Rhodoligotrophos appendicifer: one gene and its partner. The protein of the gene in region 1 interacts with the protein of each later gene in a pairwise test. Links are inferred from orthologs where the notes say so. Each region holds a gene or a part of one and is shown on either strand. Other genes may lie near its edges. The genes, in order: clpS and FKM97_RS19405.

What was found.
Region 2: the proteins of clpS (region 1) and FKM97_RS19405 interact in binary tests that used the Escherichia coli proteins (3 or more experiments, as listed by UniProt). The link is inferred for Rhodoligotrophos appendicifer from one-to-one orthologs.

The regions. Positions count from the first base shown.
Region 1 is NZ_VHKL01000005.1:290,167-298,112, forward strand. Bases 1,356-4,317 are described here. They hold clpS (ATP-dependent Clp protease adapter ClpS), read left to right. Parts: upstream 1,356-2,654; coding sequence 2,655-2,981; downstream 2,982-4,317. Other genes in these bases: FKM97_RS13250 (serine hydrolase), read right to left, coding at 1,356-1,705; FKM97_RS13255 (phasin family protein), read left to right, coding at 2,068-2,418; clpA (ATP-dependent Clp protease ATP-binding subunit ClpA), read left to right, coding at 2,990-4,317. In the rest of the region: FKM97_RS13245 (DnaJ domain-containing protein), read left to right, coding at 1-349; more of FKM97_RS13250, read right to left, coding at 353-1,355; more of clpA, read left to right, coding at 4,318-5,392; FKM97_RS13270 (hypothetical protein), read left to right, coding at 5,520-5,873; FKM97_RS13275 (N-acetylmuramoyl-L-alanine amidase), read left to right, coding at 5,900-6,625; FKM97_RS13285 (hypothetical protein), read left to right, coding at 7,181-7,444; FKM97_RS13290 (hypothetical protein), read left to right, coding at 7,537-7,946. UniProt on the Escherichia coli protein: Involved in the modulation of the specificity of the ClpAP-mediated ATP-dependent protein degradation.
Region 2 is NZ_VHKL01000009.1:61,341-71,586, reverse strand. The notes cover bases 3,744-6,515. They hold FKM97_RS19405 (Dps family protein), read left to right. Parts: upstream 3,744-4,759; coding sequence 4,760-5,272; downstream 5,273-6,515. Other genes in these bases: FKM97_RS19395 (DUF2157 domain-containing protein), read left to right, coding at 5,889-6,515; FKM97_RS19400 (DUF4126 family protein), read left to right, coding at 5,308-5,772; FKM97_RS19410 (NAD(+) synthase), read right to left, coding at 3,744-4,552. Also shown: FKM97_RS19425 (GumC family protein), read left to right, coding at 1-107; FKM97_RS19420 (tetratricopeptide repeat protein), read left to right, coding at 73-1,242; FKM97_RS19415 (O-antigen ligase family protein), read left to right, coding at 1,239-2,510; more of FKM97_RS19410, read right to left, coding at 2,507-3,743; more of FKM97_RS19395, read left to right, coding at 6,516-7,223; FKM97_RS19390 (GDYXXLXY domain-containing protein), read left to right, coding at 7,220-7,786; FKM97_RS19385 (ArsR/SmtB family transcription factor), read left to right, coding at 7,956-8,297; FKM97_RS19375 (LysR family transcriptional regulator), read right to left, coding at 9,292-10,182.

The DNA of each region.
Region 1 (7,946 bases):
CGCCGACCGCCAATTGTCGGCCTTGACCTTGTCTGATCTTCAGCAGCTCTTGACCGAGTGCGCCGCGATCCCGGATCAGAGTCGTGTGCTTTTGGAGGCCTATCTCGACCGCATGCGCGATGGCTGGCGCGAGGCCACGGGCCGTGGCCCCGCCTCTCCGCCGTCGAGTTCGGCCATGTCGCGCGAGGAGGCCTTCCGCATCCTGGAGCTGGAGACCGGTGCCTCCGAGAGGGACGTGAAGAATGCGCATCGGCGCCTGATGAAGAAGTTCCACCCCGATGCCGGCGGCTCCGTGGCCTTTGCCGCCATGATCAATCAGGCCAAGGATGTGCTTCTCGGAAAGCGCTGAGCCTCAGCCCTGGGGCGACAGAGCCAAGCAGTCGATGGACTTCCGCGACAGAGCTTTGCAGGTGGCTTTTGCGCTCTCCTGGGAGAAGCCGGAAAACCGAGCCCGATAGACTTTCTTTTCGCCGTCTGAGGCCTGGGTGAAACCGGATTTTCCGGCAATGGCTTTGACGCCGGTTGCTTTCACTTTGTCGATCTGCTTCTCGGCGCTGCTCTCGGAGGGGAAGGCGCCGACTTGAATGTGCCAGCTGCCATCGGCCGCCCGCGTCGGAGCTTGGGTCTCGGGCGCAGCGATGCTCTGAGTGGTCGTGGGCGAGGCGCTGGCGCTCTCAGCGAGAGCGGCGATCGTCAGCGGCGCAGTCGCATCGCTGGTGACGGCGGGGGTAGATGTCGCGGCGACCTGGACGGGCCGCTCATCATCCCGGGAGTCGATGATCGGCGCCGCAGCGATTGAAGCCTTGATCGCAGGCGGGATCGCGCCGGCATAGGCGGCGATCGTGTAGCTCCGCCGCGCCGCGACTTTCGGGAAGAGCGAATCAAGCATCGCCTTCATCTGCTTGTCGCGCGCAGGACCCGTGCTTCCCCCCATCACGACGCCGACGAGATGCTTGCCGTCGCGTTTGACCGACGCGATGAGATTGAAGCCGGAGGCATTGATGAAGCCGGTCTTGATGCCGTTCGTGCCGCGATATTTCCCGATCAGCTTGTTATGCGAGCGGAAAGTCTTGCCGGCCACCGTGGCGCTCGAGATCGAGAAATATTTATAATAGTCCGGGAAGTCCCGCTGGATGCGCAGGCCGAGCGTGGCGAGGTCTCTCGCGGTGGTCATCTGCGCCGAATTCGGCAGGCCTGACGCATTCTTGAACGTCGTGCGGCTCATCCCGAGGCTGCGCGCTGTATTTGTCATCCGGATTGCGAAAGTGGTTTCGCTGCCGCTGATGGTTTCGCCGACGGCCACGGCCACGTCATTGGCGGATTTGGTCACGAGGACGCGGATGGCCTCATCCGCGGTGATGGACCGTCCCGGGGCGATGCCGAGCTTCGATGGCGACATGGAGGCGGCATGCTTTGTCATGACGATCGGTGTCTTCAGTGTCATCCGACCGGCACGCAGCTCCTGGAACAGAATGTAGATCGTCATCACTTTCGTGATCGAGGCGGGATACCGCAGGTCGTCCGGATTGCGGGAGTAGATCACTTCGCCGGTGGCCGCATCAACGGCGATGGCCGCATATTTTTCCGCTGCTGTCGCAGGCTCTACCGACACCAGTCCGGCGAACGCTGCAAGCAGCGCGACGACGAAAATCGGAACTGACAGTCCCCTGCAGCGCAGAGACGCGCACGAAAAAACAAACTTCATTCTCACCAGACCCGCCCAAAAGCGCCTACAAAGTGAACAACACGGCCGTGTTAGTCAACTCGGACTGCGGAAAAAACGTTTCGTAAACTGCTACTGATTCGCCATACGCTTGTCTATCAAGGCCGCAGAACTGACGCCGGAATGCCATCTTTGGGTCCGCAACCTTCGGCCGCAGCCGCCGTGATCATCTCGATGTCGGATTACCAAATCGTGAATGGGGCCCTCGGCGTTCTTTTTGTGCACCGCACAAAAAATCTCTTGACCCTTTTTGTGCGCTGCATATATTAAACCCCAAGGCCGAGAGTAATGGAGCCACCGCACCTGGCTTCTTCGGCACCACTGAAAAGGGATGGAGTGTTATAATGAACATGATCAATGGCGTTGACGAGATCCAGGCGTTTGGCAAGGAAAACCTCGAGGCATCCATTGCCAGCGCGACGGCAATGACGAAGGGCATGCAGACGATTGCGGCCGAATGTGCCGATTTCTCTGTGAAGGCCTTCGAGCATGGGGCCCAGGCGATCGACAAGGTGATGTCGGCGAAGACCCCTGAGAAGATGTTTGAAGCTCAGCAGAACTTCGCTCGCGAGGCTTTCGAGTCTTACGTCGGCCAGGTGAACAAGCTCGGCGAAATGTACATGTCTGCCGCGCGCGATTGCTATAGCGCCTTCGAAGGCAAGGCGAGCCTCTTCGGCGGTAAGATCGGTCGCTGATCATCGCTTTCTAGCCTGACCCGCGGCGCGCGCCGCGGAGATCTGACAGCCCGGTACGGACGACGTGCCGGGCTTTTTATGTGTCGGTGAGCCCGATCCCGACTTTCCCTCCTCGCAATCCGCCGACGAACTCATATATAATTTCAGCGAACGGTGATCGCCCGGCATCGGAGACCCTTCCGGCGGCGGGGCGCCGTCCGATCGCTCTCATGCAAGTCTTGGTGGCTACGACCTTTATGGCGAATGGAAACAACGGCAATCGAGAAGACGGCCAAAGTGGCGTGGTCACGCGGACGCGAACGCGGACCAAGAAGCCCAGCATGTACAAGGTGCTGCTTCTGAACGATGATTACACGCCGATGGAGTTTGTTGTTCACGTACTTGAACGGTTTTTCAGTAAGGGGCGCGAAGACGCCACGCGGATCATGCTTCACGTTCATCAGAAGGGCGTCGGCATCTGCGGGGTCTACACCTATGAAGTGGCGGAGACGAAAGTGACACAGGTCATGGAGTTTGCACGTCAGCATCAGCACCCCTTACAGTGTACGATGGAAAAGGAGTGATCGGCCCCGTGCCTAGTTTTTCACGCAGCCTCGAACAGGCCCTTCATCGGGCCCTGGCGCTTGCCAACGAACGGCATCACGAATACGCGACCCTCGAGCATCTCTTGCTCGCGCTGGTCGACGACAAGGACTCGGCTGCGGTCATGCGGGCCTGCAATGTCGATCTTGATCTGCTTCGTCGCAATCTGGAGAGTTACATCGATACCGAGCTTGCCAACCTCGTGGTTGATCACGGTGTTGAGTCCAAGCCCACGGCGGGTTTCCAGCGCGTCATCCAGCGCGCCGTCATTCACGTTCAGTCCTCCGGTCGCGAAGAGGTGACCGGCGCGAACGTTTTGGTGGCGATTTTTGCGGAACGCGAGAGCCACGCGGCGTTCTTCCTGCAGGAGCAGGATATGACCCGCTACGACGCGGTCAATTATATTTCGCATGGGATCGGCAAGCGGCCGGGCCTGTCGGAGCCTCGGGCGGTCCGGGGTGCCGAGCAGGAGCAGGCGGACGAAGGTGAGGCCAACGTGAAGGGCGGCAATGACGCGCTTGAAGCCTACTGCGTCAATCTCAACCGCAAGGCGGAGGAGGGGCGTATCGATCCGCTGATCGGCCGGGACGAGGAGGTCCGCCGGACCATCCAGGTCCTCTGTCGGCGTCAGAAGAACAATCCGCTCTTCGTCGGTGATCCCGGCGTGGGCAAGACGGCCATCGCCGAGGGGCTCGCGCGCAAGATCGTCAACAATGACGTGCCCGAGGTCCTCAAGTCCTGCACGATCTTCCAGCTCGACATGGGCACGCTTCTCGCCGGCACCCGCTATCGCGGCGACTTCGAGGAGCGCATCAAGGCGGTGATCAAGGAGATCGAGCGCTATCCAGGCGCCATCATGTTCATCGACGAGATCCACACCGTGATCGGTGCGGGGGCCACGTCCGGTGGGGCGATGGATGCCTCCAACCTGTTGAAACCGGCATTGGCCGGCGGCGCGTTGCGCTGCATGGGGTCGACCACCTACAAGGAATACCGTCAGCATTTCGAGAAGGATCGGGCGCTCGTCCGGCGCTTCCAGAAGATCGATGTGAGCGAGCCTACCGTCGAGGATGCAGTGAAGATCCTCAAAGGCCTCAAGCCTTATTTCGAGGAGTTCCACGGGGTCCGTTACACGGCGGAGGCGGTGCGCACTGCAGTCGAGCTGTCAGCGCGCTACATCAATGACAGGAAGCTGCCCGACAAGGCCATCGACGTGATCGACGAGACCGGCGCCTCGCAGATGCTTCTCCCCGAGAGCAAGCGCAAGCGCACCATCGGCGTCAAGGAGGTCGAGGAGACCATCGCCAAGATGGCGCGCATCCCGCCGAAAACCGTCTCCAAGGATGACGCGGTGCTGTTGAAAGACCTCGCCGAGGACTTGAAGCGGGTCGTCTTCGGCCAGGATGCGGCGATCCAGGCACTGGCCTCCGCCATCAAGCTGTCCCGCGCCGGTCTGCGCGAGCCGGAGAAGCCCATCGGCTGCTATCTGTTCTCAGGCCCGACCGGTGTCGGCAAGACCGAGGTCGCCAAGCAGCTCGCGAGTTTGATGGGTGTCAACCTGCTGCGCTTCGACATGTCGGAATATATGGAGCGCCACTCGGTCTCGCGGCTGATCGGTGCCCCTCCCGGCTATGTCGGCTTCGATCAGGGCGGTTTGCTGACCGATGGCATCGACCAGCATCCGCACACGGTGCTCCTCCTCGACGAGATCGAGAAGGCTCACCCTGACCTGTTCAACATCCTCTTGCAGGTCATGGATCACGGCAAGCTCACCGATCACAATGGCAAGTCGGTCGACTTCCGCAATGTGATCCTGATCATGACCACGAACGCCGGCGCCCAGGACCTGGCCAGGGCACCGATCGGCTTCACCCGCGACAAGCGGGAAGGCGAGGATTCCGAGGCCATCAACCGCATGTTCTCGCCCGAGTTCCGTAATCGTCTCGACGCGGTTATTGCCTTCGGCAATCTCCCCGCTGAGGTGGTTCGCCAAGTGGTCGAGAAATTCGTGCTCCAGCTCGAGGCTCAGCTTGCCGACCGTCAGGTCAATATCGAGCTGTCGTCGGAAGCCGCCGATTGGCTCGCCAAGGAAGGCTATGACGAGCTCTACGGCGCGCGGCCTCTGGCCCGCGTCATTCAGCAGCACATCAAGCAGCCCTTGGCGGACGAGGTGCTGTTCGGCAAGCTCACCGGCGGAGGCACCGTTCGCGTGACCTTGCAGGACGATGCCGGCAAGAAGGCGCTCGGCTTCGAATATCTCTCCCGCGAGCAGGAGATCGCCGTGCCGCCGGAGCCCAAATCGGGCAAGGGCAAGGGGACGTCGAAGCGCAAACCCAAACCGGGTTCGAGTGGGGGCGGCAGCAAGCCGCTTGTGCCGGAATTGACGGATTGAGACGAGAGGGGGCCGCGGGCCCCCTCTTTCATGGAGGGTGTCGCGAGCCGACGCGACGGTGGCGCGCTTTACTTTTTGCCTGAGCTGTTTCATTCCTGCCTCAGAACTTTTGCCAGGGACACATGTGATGGCGACAACGACGAATCGTTCGGATCTCAATTCTCAGGCCAGTGCGGCCGCCGCCCATTTGGGTGGCCCCGCCATCCGCTGGATTTCCACGATCGGTGTCGCAACGCTGGTCTTTGCCGAGGTGGAGGCCACGGCCGCCGCGCTCTGCTGGTCGCTCCAGGGTATCTTGGGCCTGCCGGACACCATCGCCCTCGGCATGTTTTCTATTCTCTTTCTTGCCGGGGTCTGGGCCACGCTGTGGTTCGCGATGCGCAATTGGCATGTCGAGAAGCGCCTGGAGCGGGGCTTGGAGATCGACGATCCGCAATGGTCGGTCATGGCCTACATGAAGCGGCGTTCTGATCCCGCGTGACGGTGTCCGCCAGGCGGATCCGCGAGGTGCCATCACCGAATTTCGGTGAGCGCAAGGCTGACACGCGCGTCGAGATTCTGCTGCTTCACTATACCGGCATGAAGGATGCTCTGACGGCCTGCCGCTGGATGTGTGATGAGCGTTCCGAGGTCTCCTCGCATTACCTGGTCGACGAGCACGGCGTCGTCACCCGCCTGGTGCCAGAGGAAAAACGCGCATGGCATGCGGGCGTTTCCTATTGGGCAGGGGCCAGCGACATCAACTCTCGGTCCATCGGAATCGAGATCCACAATCCCGGTCATGAACGCGGCTACCCTGATTTTCCAGACATTCAGATGCGGGCCGTCATTGACCTCTGCTCTGCCATTGTCGCCCGCCATCCTATTCCACCCGAAGGCGTTCTCGCCCATTCCGATGTTGCCCCGGAGCGGAAGATTGACCCAGGCGAGAAATTCCCCTGGGAACGGCTGCATCGGGCCGGTATCGGCCATTGGGTGCCGCCGGCGCCGATCACGGAGGGAGCGATCCTCCAGGCAGATGATGCGGGCGAGGAGGTGGCCGACCTGCAGCAGGCTCTGAGCGAGTACGGCTATGGCATTGAAGTGACAGGCCAGTATGATCTGCGCACCACTCTCATCGTCACGGCCTTCCAGCGGCACTTTCGCCCGGAGCGTGTCGATGGTCTTGCGGACGCCTCGACGATCGACACCGTGCACAGGCTGCTCGCCGCTCGCCGCACGCACGGCCCTTGACGGCGGGGGATGCCGCCCTATACCTGCTGCCGACGCCAGTTGGCCGGATGGCCGCCCTTGCCCAATGGCGAAAGTCGGGTAGGGGAGGAAAGTCCGGGCTCCAGAGAGACGCGGTGCCGGGTAACGCCCGGCGGGGGTGACCCCAGGGACAGTGCCACAGAAAGCAAACCGCCTCGGGCAACCGAGGTAAGGGTGAAAGGGTGCGGTAAGAGCGCACCGCGCGGCCGGCAACGGCAGCGGCATGGTAAACCCCACCGGGAGCAAGACCGAATAGGGGCGGCGCGGACGGATCTCGCGATCCGGCCAGGTCGTGTCTTCAGACCGTCGCCCGGGTAGGTCGCGCGAGGTGTGCGGCGACGCACATCCCAGATGAATGGTCATCCAGCAAGCTTCGCCTTGTGGACAGAACCCGGCTTACAGGCCGACTGGCGTTTTATCTGATCACGGCTGGTCCGCCGACACGCTGCTGATGTACACTAGCGCTTCGCTACCACCCGGCGGCCTCAGGCGCTCTCCTGAGACATTGGGGTGTCAATCTGATTCGAGGCAGGAGCCATGATCATCAAGAAATTAGCCGTCGTCGCGGCATTGGGTGCAGCCATCGCAGCGGGTGTCGCCGCTCCGCCTGCAGCGCAGGCCCATTGGCATAATGGAGCCGCTTTCGTCGGGGGCATGGTGGCAGGCGCCGTCGTCGCCGGAGCAGCCGTCGCGGCCACGACGCCGCGGGTCTATGTTGCACCCCGCGCCTATTACGGCCCCGCCTGCGGTTACTATCCTTACCCGCCTTGCGGCCCCGTCTATTACCCGCCGCGCTATTGAGGGTTCGTCATCGGCCGATGACCGGCTGTGATTCTGATTCATGTTCCTGGCGCAAGCGTCTGGAACTCAAGAGGGAATATGGACAAATGAGAGTGAAGACGATCTTGGCGGCGGGCCTCGTCACGGGACTCTGCACGGGCGCGGCCTTGGCGCAGACGGCAACGCCCCCCACGCCTCCAATGCCACCGGCCCAGCAGGGCATGCCCGGCATGCCCGGCATGTCGCCTGAGACCCTGGAGGCGTTGAAGCCTCTGAATTGCACCGTCACCAAGGTCATGTCCTGCAAGGTCGAAAGTGGCTGCAAGGACGCCCAGTCCTTTGGCGACGTGCCCCTGCCGGCAAAGGTGCTGGTGGATCCAGAGCACCGTCTCATCGCGGGCGTGAATACTGACGGCCTGCCGCATGTCTCGGACATCCAGCTCTACAGCCAGACCGAGTATTACATGACGGTTCAAGGGATCGACGGGCAGGTCGGCTGGATGATCCACGCCTCCCGCAAAGA
Region 2 (10,246 bases), on another replicon or contig:
GCTCAGATCGGAGGGTCCGCGGCAAGCATTCGGCGCTTTCTGACCTTGTTCGTCGCCTTCGGCTTTATCGTGATGGCGTTGTTGATCGGGCTCAGTCGAAGTCTTGAGCGGATCGAGCCGTCTCTGGCTCTCACCCTGGATCCGCTGAACGTCGAAGCCCTTGTCCTAACGGCGACGGAGCAGTTGAACCGATCCGAACAGCCGTCGGAACTGCGGGGACTGGATGATCGGTTGCGCTCTGCCTTGCCGTTTAACGTAGGTGACGCGAGACTGTATAGTCTGGTCGGTGAAGTCTTGTATCGTACCGGGCAGACGGAAGAGGCTTACCGATACTTTGATCACGCCCTTCAACTGTCGAAGGCGGAGATTCACGCCCTTCAGCGAAAGATCGTCAGGTCGATAGAAGAGGCAGACGTGGCCTCCGCGGTCGGCGGCATCAATGTGTTGTTGCGGCGCTGGCCTGAAAAATTCGACGATGTGGCGGGAGCCTTTCCCGCCATTCTTGCAGACCCCGACGGTTACGCCTCCATCCGTGCTGCACTTGTGGCCAATGTGCCGTGGCGGCTGTCCCTCCTTCGGTCCCTGGGCCGCGATCCGGCCACCACCGACGAGGCAAGTCGTCTCTTGCTCGATCTCAGAAGTTCCGCCGCCCCGCCGACGCCCGATGAACTGGCACTCGTCTTGGCCAGTTACGTCCAGCAGAAACGGTATGAGACGGCTTACCGGGTCTTTCTGTTTACTCTGTCGGAGCAGGAGAGATCCTCTGCCGGCTATGTCTTCAACGGCAGCTTTGCGCCAATCTTCTCACGCCGCCCCTTTGACTGGAGTTTCCCCCGTCAGTCCGGCTTTGAACTGACGTTTCTGCCGCCCGGCCGAGAGACGGGGGCAAAACTCCGCTTCTTTGACAAACCGGTAAAGGGTGTTCTGTTGCAGCAATATCTGCAGGTTCCACCAGGCCGCTATCGTCTTCGGGTGAATGTCTCTGGACGAGCCCTGCATTTCCCCAAAGATCTGTTCTGGTCGCTTCAATGCGCGCATTCGCGGGAGGAACTGGGGAGGCTGGAGATTCCCGAAGGGTCCTTCGCGACACAGCCTCTTGAGTCGAGTTTCGCCGTCGGCCAGGCGGATTGCCCAGCCCAGATCCTCCGACTGAGCAGTGGCCTGACGACGGACAGTTGGCTCTATCGGTTCTCCGGTGAACTGACGATGAGCGATCTGCGGATCGAGAAGCTCGCCGAGTGAGCCTTGGTCGTGCAGAAGGCTCCAAATATCTTCTGGGATTGGGGCTTTTGCTGGCATTGCTCGTCGGCGGAGGAACCGCGTCTGGTCTCTACACGGATCTGATGATTCAGATCTGGGTTCTCGTCGCGTCCGCCGGGGTGCTCTATGGCACGCCGACCCCCGCCCTCGATCGAAAACTCCACTGGCTGTTCCTTGCCATAGCATCGCTCTTTGTGCTGCAGCTTCTCCCCTGGCCGAGCGCATGGCTCGCGCCGCTGCGTGCACCCCTCTTGTCCGGCTTATCCCCGCCCGATGGACCGCGCTTCGGCTTCATCAGTTCAGCCGTCAACCGCACCCTCGAATGTGCTGTCTATGTGGGCGCTGGCCTCGGCATGTTCTGGGCAGTCCTGAAACTTCGGCCCGATCAGGTGGTCGGTTTGCTGCCATTCTTTTTCATCGGGGTGATCTGTAATCTTCTGGCTGCGACAATCCAGTATTCCTTGGCCGAGGACGTATCGGTGGAAGGCTTCCTGCCATTCACGATCAAGGCGGGTTTCTTCGCCAACGTGAATCACTTCTCGTCCCTGATCTACGTGTCCATACCGCTGATGATCTTCTATGGCCTCTCGAAATCCTACTACCGCGCGACCCTGCTCCTTCTCGCGACGATCTTGCTGTTTCTGCTGGCCGCGGGGTCCCGGGCTGGCGCCATCCTGGGACTGCTCATCACCCTCTCGGCCGTATTCCTGCTCTCTGCGCGTTCGAATCTGAGGGGTGTCGTCGTGGTCCTGGCATTCACGCTGGTCTCCCTCTATGCGATCGGCGTTTGGTCCAAGCTGACAGTGGAAACCTTGGACCCCGAATTTGGGCGCACGGAATTTGCGAGCACGACGGTCGCGGGCATAAAGGAAAACTGGCCCGTCGGAGTGGGCTTTGGCACTTTTCAGACCGCCTACCAGCTCTATGAGAGAGGCGACATGATCTTCCAGCCCTACGTCAATCATGCCCATAACGAATACTTGGAGTTGACCTTCGAGGGAGGCGTGCTCACCGTCGTTGCGATCCTTGCCTATCTTGTTCTTCTATTCCTCAGATTTGTTCAGATCCGCGGCAATCCTCTGCAGCAGGCGGCCTTTTTGTCCCTGCTGTTCATCCTGCTTCATTCCCTCGTCGATTATCCCTTGCGGACCATGGCGCTGTTCCTGACCTTCAGCGTCCTGAATGGAATAGTCTTTCATCGGGGCTTCGATCGCCAGGGTGAACCGGCCCAGAAGGCGGCGTTCTCCTAATGGCTGGGCACGTTCCGGGCGAGTTCCTCCAGCCAGACTGCCGCATTCCCATCCGAGGGTGCCCGCCAGTCGCCTCGCGGCGACAATGACCCGCCTGCCGCCACTTTGGGTCCATTCGGCATGGCCGACCGCTTGAACTGGCTCATGCCGAAGAAGCGTTCGATGAACACCTTCAGCCATTGGCGGATCTCAGCCAGCGAATACTGCCGCTGCCTTTCCTCCGGAAACCCGACGGGCCACTGGCCTCGGGACTTTTCCTCCCAAGCCATGAGGGCCATGAAAGCGATCTTCGAGGGGCGGTAGCCGTAGCGGAGCGTATAGAACAGAGTGAAGTCCTGCAGTTCATAGGGCCCGATTTTTGCCTGCGTGCTCTGCGGCGCCTCTCCCGGCGCGACGGGGATCAGCTCTGGGGAAATTTCCGTCGCCAGGATGGAGTCCAATATGCCGGCGACCGCCTCGTCCTGAAACTGCCCTGAACGGCCGATCCACCGGATGAGATGTTGGATCAAGGTCTTGGGAACGCCGGCATTCACATTGTAATGGGACATCTGATCGCCGACCCCATAAGTGCACCATCCAAGCGCCAGCTCGGAGAGATCGCCGGTGCCGATCACGATGCCGCTATGGTAGTTCGCCAGCCGAAAGAGATAGTCCGTTCGGAGGCCTGCCTGCACGTTTTCGAAGGTGACGTCGTAAACCGGCTCCCCCATCCCAAAGGGATGGCCGATGTCGCCGAGCATCTGTCGCGCGGCGGGTTTGATGTCGAGTTCGGCGGCGGAGACTTGCAACGCGGCCATCAGTTGGATGGCATTCGTCTTGGTGCCTTCGGAGGTGGCGAAGCCCGGCATTGTGTATGCGAGAATGTTGCTTCGGGGCAGTCCGAGTTGATCGAAAGCCCGCGCCACCACGATCAGCGCATGCGTTGAATCCAGCCCACCGGAAACGCCGATCACCGCCTTTTTCACATTGATCGCGCGGAGCCGCTGCGCGAGGCCGGTGACCTGAATGCTATAGGCTTCATAGCAGTCTTGCGCGAGCTGAGCCGGATCTGAGGGGACGAAGGGAAAGCGCTCGACAGTGCGATGAAATCCGCTGTCTTGGATTGGCGGCGCCAGCTCGAACGCGACCCGCCGATAAATTATGCCTTGGGAGAGATGTCGGGCATTGTCGTCGAAAGTGCCTTGGCGGGCGCGTTCCTGAACCAGCAGGTCGAGGTCGATATCGGCGATGACGACCTCGTCTCCGGCCGGAAAGCGCTCGCCATTCGCCAGGAGGGCGCCATTCTCGTGGATTGACACTTGTCCGTCCCAGGCGAGGTCGGTGGTCGATTCACCAGCGCCGGCGGCCGCATAGATATAGGCTCCCAGGCATCGCGCGGACTGCGATCGGCACAGGGCCTCGCGGGTTTCGGCCTTTCCCACCGTGATGTTGGAGGCCGAAAGGTTTGCCATGACGGTGGCGCCTGCCATCGCCGCATGCGAGCTCGGCGGCACCGGCACCCAGACATCTTCGCAAATCTCAGCGTGAACCGTCAGCCCTTGTTGGTCGGACGCATAGAAAAGCAGGTCGGTTCCGAAGGGGACTGCATGGCCTGCGAAGGAGGCCTCTTCCCCCGTCACGCCGGCGCCGGACGCAAAGTGGCGATGCTCGTAGAATTCGCGATAATTGGGCAGATAGCTTTTGGGAACGATCCCGAGCAGGCGTCCGCGATGAATGACGAGCGCCGCATTGTAGAGCCGGTTGCGGAAACGAACGGGGGCGCCGATCAGCAACAGCGGCAGCAGCTCGCGGGATGCTTCGATGATCTGTGCCGCCGCGTCTTCCACCGCGTTGAGCAGGGCCTCCTGCAGCAGCAGGTCGTCGATCGCATACCCTGAGAGGGTGAGCTCCGGAAACACCGCCACGGCGACGGATTTCTCGTGCAGTTGCTGGGCAAGCCGCAGGATCGACTTGGCGTTCGACTTCGGATCGGCGATCGCGCAGCGATATGTGGCTGCTGCAACCCTGGCAAATCCGTGCGAATAGAGCGAACGAAACGACACAGCGAACTCCACGTGAAAAAATGCCCTCTGGCCGGGCTTATTACAGTCGAAACACGCGACTGCGCTATCGGGTTCACCACGCATTTCCTGTGCGACACCCTCTGAGCCGCCATTCCACATCGTGCCATTTTGCAAACGCGCCGCCACGGCGAAAGATGTCTCCACGAGCTCCGTTCATGCTGCCGCCATCGATGAAGGAGAACGTCTATGGATCAACGCCTCGCACATGAACGCCGTCAAGCCGATCTCAGAACCCCGTCCGGTTTCAGCAGCAATGCCGCTCAGGACATCTCCGCCTCCCTGACGGCGCTGTTGGCGGACATGTTCGCCCTGTACCTGAAGACGAAGAATTTCCATTGGCACATCTCGGGCCCGCATTTCCGCGACTACCACCTGATGCTCGACGAGCAGGGCGAGCAGATCTTTGCCACCACCGATGCCATTGCCGAGCGCGCCCGCAAGATTGGCGGCACGACTGTGCGATCCATCGGCCACATTGCCCGGGTTCTGCGCCTTCTCGACAATGATGCCGACTTCGTCACTCCCGAGGACATGCTGGCTGAGCTGCGCGACGACAACCGTCAACTGGCCGACCTCCTGCGCGCAGCCCATGCCCTTTGCGACGAGCATAATGATGTGGCGACCGCGAGCCTCATCGAGCAGTGGATCGACGATGCCGAACGGCGTACATGGTTTCTGTTCGAGGCGACGAGGCGGTAAAGGGCCGCCGGTCCGACCAGGCTACGGTATTGTAGATGATTGTTGCATTGCTCTCAGTCCTCATGGGGATGATCGCCGGCCTGAGGACCATGGTGGCTGCCGCTGCAATATCATGGTCGGCCCACCTTGGCTTTCTGGATCTCAGCCAGACGTGGCTTGCCTTTCTCGGCCATGCCTGGACCCCCTGGATCTTCACTCTTCTGGCGCTCGGCGAGTTTGTGGGCGACCAGCTCCCCTCCACGCCGAGCCGCACGGTTCCCCTGCAATTCGGCACCCGCATCGTCGTCGGCCTCGTGGCTGGACTGGCGATCGGCCTCGATTCCGGCGTCCCGGTCTTGGGCGGAATCGCCGGGGTCCTGGGCGCCGTGGTCGGGACTTTGGGTGGAAGCGCGGTGCGAACCAGGATGGCGGAGCTTTTCGGCAGCGACCGCCCGGCGGGCTTCCTTGAGGATGCCATAGCCGTCGTGCTGGCGCTCCTGGTCACGGCAACGCTCCCCTGATCGGACTCGGGTGTCCAGAGCCACCTGAAGTCTCATCAGCAATCCCGCTTCACAAGAATGGCGCGCCCGAGTAATGCTTGCGCACGGGCCCCGAGGGAACAGCTGGTGTTCCGGCGATGCCCGGTTGGAGACATGCCCTGCTTGTCAGATCCTACCGGAAGCGTCTGGCCGCCGATCTACCCCAATGGCGCGCCCAGGGTTGGGTGACGGAGGAGGGGGCCGCCGCCATATTGTCTGCGGCTGCAGCCGAGCGCTCCACGCTGACCGTCTCCAATCTCGTCGCGATGTTGGGCGCTCTTCTTCTGGGGCTCGGCGTGATCACTTTCATCGCCGCCAACTGGGAAGATTTTCCCCGACTCGTGCGCCTGATCATGCTGGTCACGGGCCTGGGTTTGGCTTACCTGATAGCCGCGATCCTGAAGCAGCGTGACCTGCCGGCCATGGCTGATGCGGCGGTCCTGGTGGCCGGCCTTGTCTTCGCGGCGGCCATTGCTCTGGTCGGCCAGACCTATCATCTCTCGGGCGAGTTCCGCGATGCGGTGCTGCTCTGGATCGTGGGCTGCCTTGGTGCGGCCCTTCTCACGCGTTCGGTCGCCGCCACCGTGCTGAGCCTGGCGGGGATCTGCTATTGGGCATGGGAGTGGACCGTCGATGCCGGCATCGCTCCCCACTGGCCGAGCCTCGCTGTGCTTGTCGCCGCCGGCGCCCTCTCGGTTTGGCTGAATACGCCGATGACCCGCAAGGCGTTCATCGTGGCCCTTCTGTTCTGGCTCGCCATGACCCTGATTGCAATGGCTGAAGCGCTGGACTGGTCGGCGGCGGGAGCTCTCTCCTTGGGGGCCGCACTCGCACTGTGTATCTGGAGCCTGGCCTCCCTGCTCACCGCTGGACGCTTGGGTGGCCGCCTGGGCGATCTCGGCGAAGATCTGGTCTTGCCCGTGATGATCGCGCTGTTTCTGGCGGTATTCTTCATCCAGTTCGCGGCCGAGGTCCACGACGGGGCTCGCCTGGGGTGGCAATACTACGCTGCGGCTGCTGTGGCGCTGGGCGCCCTCCTGTCTTTCTCCGCGTCCTATCGCGGCGCGTTTAATGGCGCCCATGCAGGGCTTGCCGTCGCTGTCACGGCGAGCGCGGTCGCCTTCTGTTGGTGGCTCGCTGATGCGCATCGCGTCGTCGATCTCTGGCCGAGCCTCGCCATCGGTGTCGTCGTGCTCGCGACCGCCCTGTGGATGGTCGGCATTGCCGATAGCCGCGCCGGTCGATTCGCCCATACCGCGGGTCTGGTCGGCTTTGGCGTTGAGGTTCTGTATCTCTACGTCGTGACCCTCGGCACCCTCATCGACACGGCTCTCGCCTTTCTCGTCGGCGGCATCTTGCTTATCGGCCTCTCGGTTCTGTTGCTGAAGATGGACCGTTGGCTGAGGGCGAAGCCAGGAAACGCAGCCACATGAAGCGACTTCCGATATGGGGCTTCGTTGCCGCCTTCCTGTTGCAGGCTGGCCTGCTGGTCTACATGGTTGCTGACCGCGCCGTCCTCCTGGCCGAGGGCAAGGAAATCCGGCTTGCGGTGCGCCCCGTTGACCCGCGCGACCTGCTGCGCGGGGATTACGTCGTCCTCAGCTACGATATCTCCCAGCTCGATGCCGCGAAGCTGGGGGGGGCCGACGACTTTGAAGCCGGCTCCACGGTCTACGTCTCCCTGCGGAGCGACGGGGAAGTCTGGCAAGCCTCCGCCATGAACTCCGAGAGGACCGACGATGGCGCCGGAGCCGTCCTGCGCGGAACCATCGACGGCAAGATCAGCCCTCCGGGCTGCAGCGATCCCTGCAAAGCCTACCGGGTGACCTACGGTCTGGAGCAGTTCTTCGTCCCTGAAGGCAAGGGCAGAGATCTGGAGCAATTGCGCAACGATCAGAAGCTCGCCGTGGACATCGCCATCGACCCGGACGGCCGAGGTGCCATAAAGCGCCTCCTGGTCGACGGGCAAGTCCGCTACGACACCCGCCTGTTCTGATCCGGAATCCCGGCCTCCCGCCGCATTCGCCGGCGCATTTCTTCGCCGGCCCCTGCGGCACGACGACCGTCAGCGAATTCCCCAGAGCTCTCACAACTGAAACCAAACACTTAGCAAATCGACGAAGTTTTTTCTTGCGCCGCGCGGCCTTGTCGGAATAGTTAGCAATATGACTAAGCATGATCCTGATCTTTCCCTGTTGTTCCATGCGCTGGCGGACCCGACCCGACGCTCCATCCTCACACAGCTGGCCGAACGGCCCGCCCGGGTGACGGATTTGGCGGGCCCGACGGGACTGCGCCTGCCCACGGTCATGCGGCACCTTTCGGTGCTGGAGGAGGCAGGATTGATCGCGACGTCCAAGGACGGGCGGGTGCGCACCTGCGCCATCGTGCTCGAAGCCATGGAACCGGTCCGGACATGGATCGATGAACAGCGCACCATCTGGGAAGCGAGGCTCGATCGACTGGACGCATTTGTGATGGATGTGATGAAGGAACGCGGAAAATGACACTGAACCCGAGGCCGAGCAGCACGACCATTCCGGCGCCTCATGCTGGGAGAGGCCGCTTTGCGACGCTGACCTTCGAGCGCACCGTGGGCGCGCCATATCGGCGGTGTGGCAGGCCTGGACGGCGCCGGCCGCGCGCGCGATCTGGGCTGCCCCGTCGCCATCGGTCACCGTGGAATTCTTGGAAGCCGATACCAAGGTCGGCGGACGCGAGGTCTCGCTCTGCAAGGTGGAGGGTCAGCCCGACTTCCGCTGCGAAGTCGGCTGGCTCGCGGTGCAGCCCCCGATACGGACCGTGACCTACGAGGTGATCTCGTCCGAGGATGTGACGCAATCGGCGGCATTGATCACGGCGGACTTCGCCGACTTGGGCGAACGCAGCGGGCTGGTCGTGACGGTGCAGCTGTCCTCGCTGGCGGAAGACATGGAAGCCGGCTACCGGCAGGGCTTCGGTGCAGGAATGGACAATCTCGCTCGCGTGGCCGAGCGCACCATGGTGCTGCAGCGCGTGATCCGGGCGCCTCGGGAGGTGGTCTGGAACGCGTGGATGAACCCCGAGACCTTGCCGTTGTGGTGGGGACCGGAGGGGTTCTCCTGTCGCACGAAACGGATCGACCTGCGCCAGGGCGGCGAATGGGTCTTCGATATGATTGGGCCGGACGGCACGGTTTTCCCGAACCACCATCGCTATGGTGAGGTCAGGGCGGAAGAGGGATTTGGCTATACGCTTCACTGGGGCGACAACGGACCGAAACATGCCGATGCATGGGCGTCGTTCGAGGATCAGGACGGGCACACGAAGGTGACGCTCGGCATGGTCTTTGCCACGGCGGCCGAGTTCCAGCAGGCCAAGGGCTTCGGAGCAGTGGAGCTGGGACTGGAGACGCTGGGGAAGTTGGACCGCTTCATCGCATCGCGATGACACATCAGGGGGTGCGATGGTTCGCCTGCCGCCCCCTGAAACACTTCACCATCGGGCCGTTCCTTTCCACGTTCAACCGAAGCGCCCGAGGGGCCTTGCTGAGGGCGCAGCATCGGCCTCCTTCAGCTCTTCGACGACCGCGCGGCTGAGGGTGAGCTCCAGCTCGCCCGCAATAGCATTACGGCTGCGGAGGACGTGAATGACCTTAGGAAATTCCGGCAGATCTGCCTCCAATTCGATCAGGTCCGGCGTGATGTTCCGTCGGCTCAGCAGGGCCACGCCCAGCCCATTCCTCACACCCGACCTCACGCCGTCGACACTCGGGCATTCGAGCACGATGGTGAGCGACCGATCGCTGTCGGCGAGATGGCGCATGGCAGCCTGCTTGTAGAAGCAGTTGCTGTCGAAGGAGACGAAGGGAATCGTCTTGCTGATCGTCACCGGATGATCCGCCGATTGCACCCAGACCAGGTCCTCGCGCCAGAGTTCGACGTCCCCCGGCCGGATCTGATCAGCGAAGATCTGCATCACCGCGATGTCCACCTCCGCCGTCTCCAGCCAGCGCTGCAGCACGAGGCTCTGCCCGACACGGATCGCCAGGGACGCACGGGGGTTCGATCTTCGAAAGCGTCCCAGAACCGCAGCCAGTTTACTCGCCGCTGCGTCTTCAGTGGCGCCCAGGCGCATCTCGCCGCTGACCTCGGACAACCGGAACCGGTCGGTCGCCTCGTCATGGAGCGCGACCAGGCGCTCTGCGTAATGCAGCAGATGGAGTCCATCCACCGTCGCCTCGACACCTGTGGGACTTCTCACCAGGATGGGCCGGCCGATGCGATCTTCGAGGCGCGCAAGCTTGTGGCTCACCGCGGACTGCGTGAGGTTGAGCAGCCGGGCCGCTCGCGTCACCCCGCCCGTTTCGAGCACCGCCTTGAAGGTCCGCAGCGAATCGATATCCAGCCGCATGCTGTCTCCATGACAAAAATCGATCGATTTGATGATATCATGTCAGTTCCGTCATGACCACTTC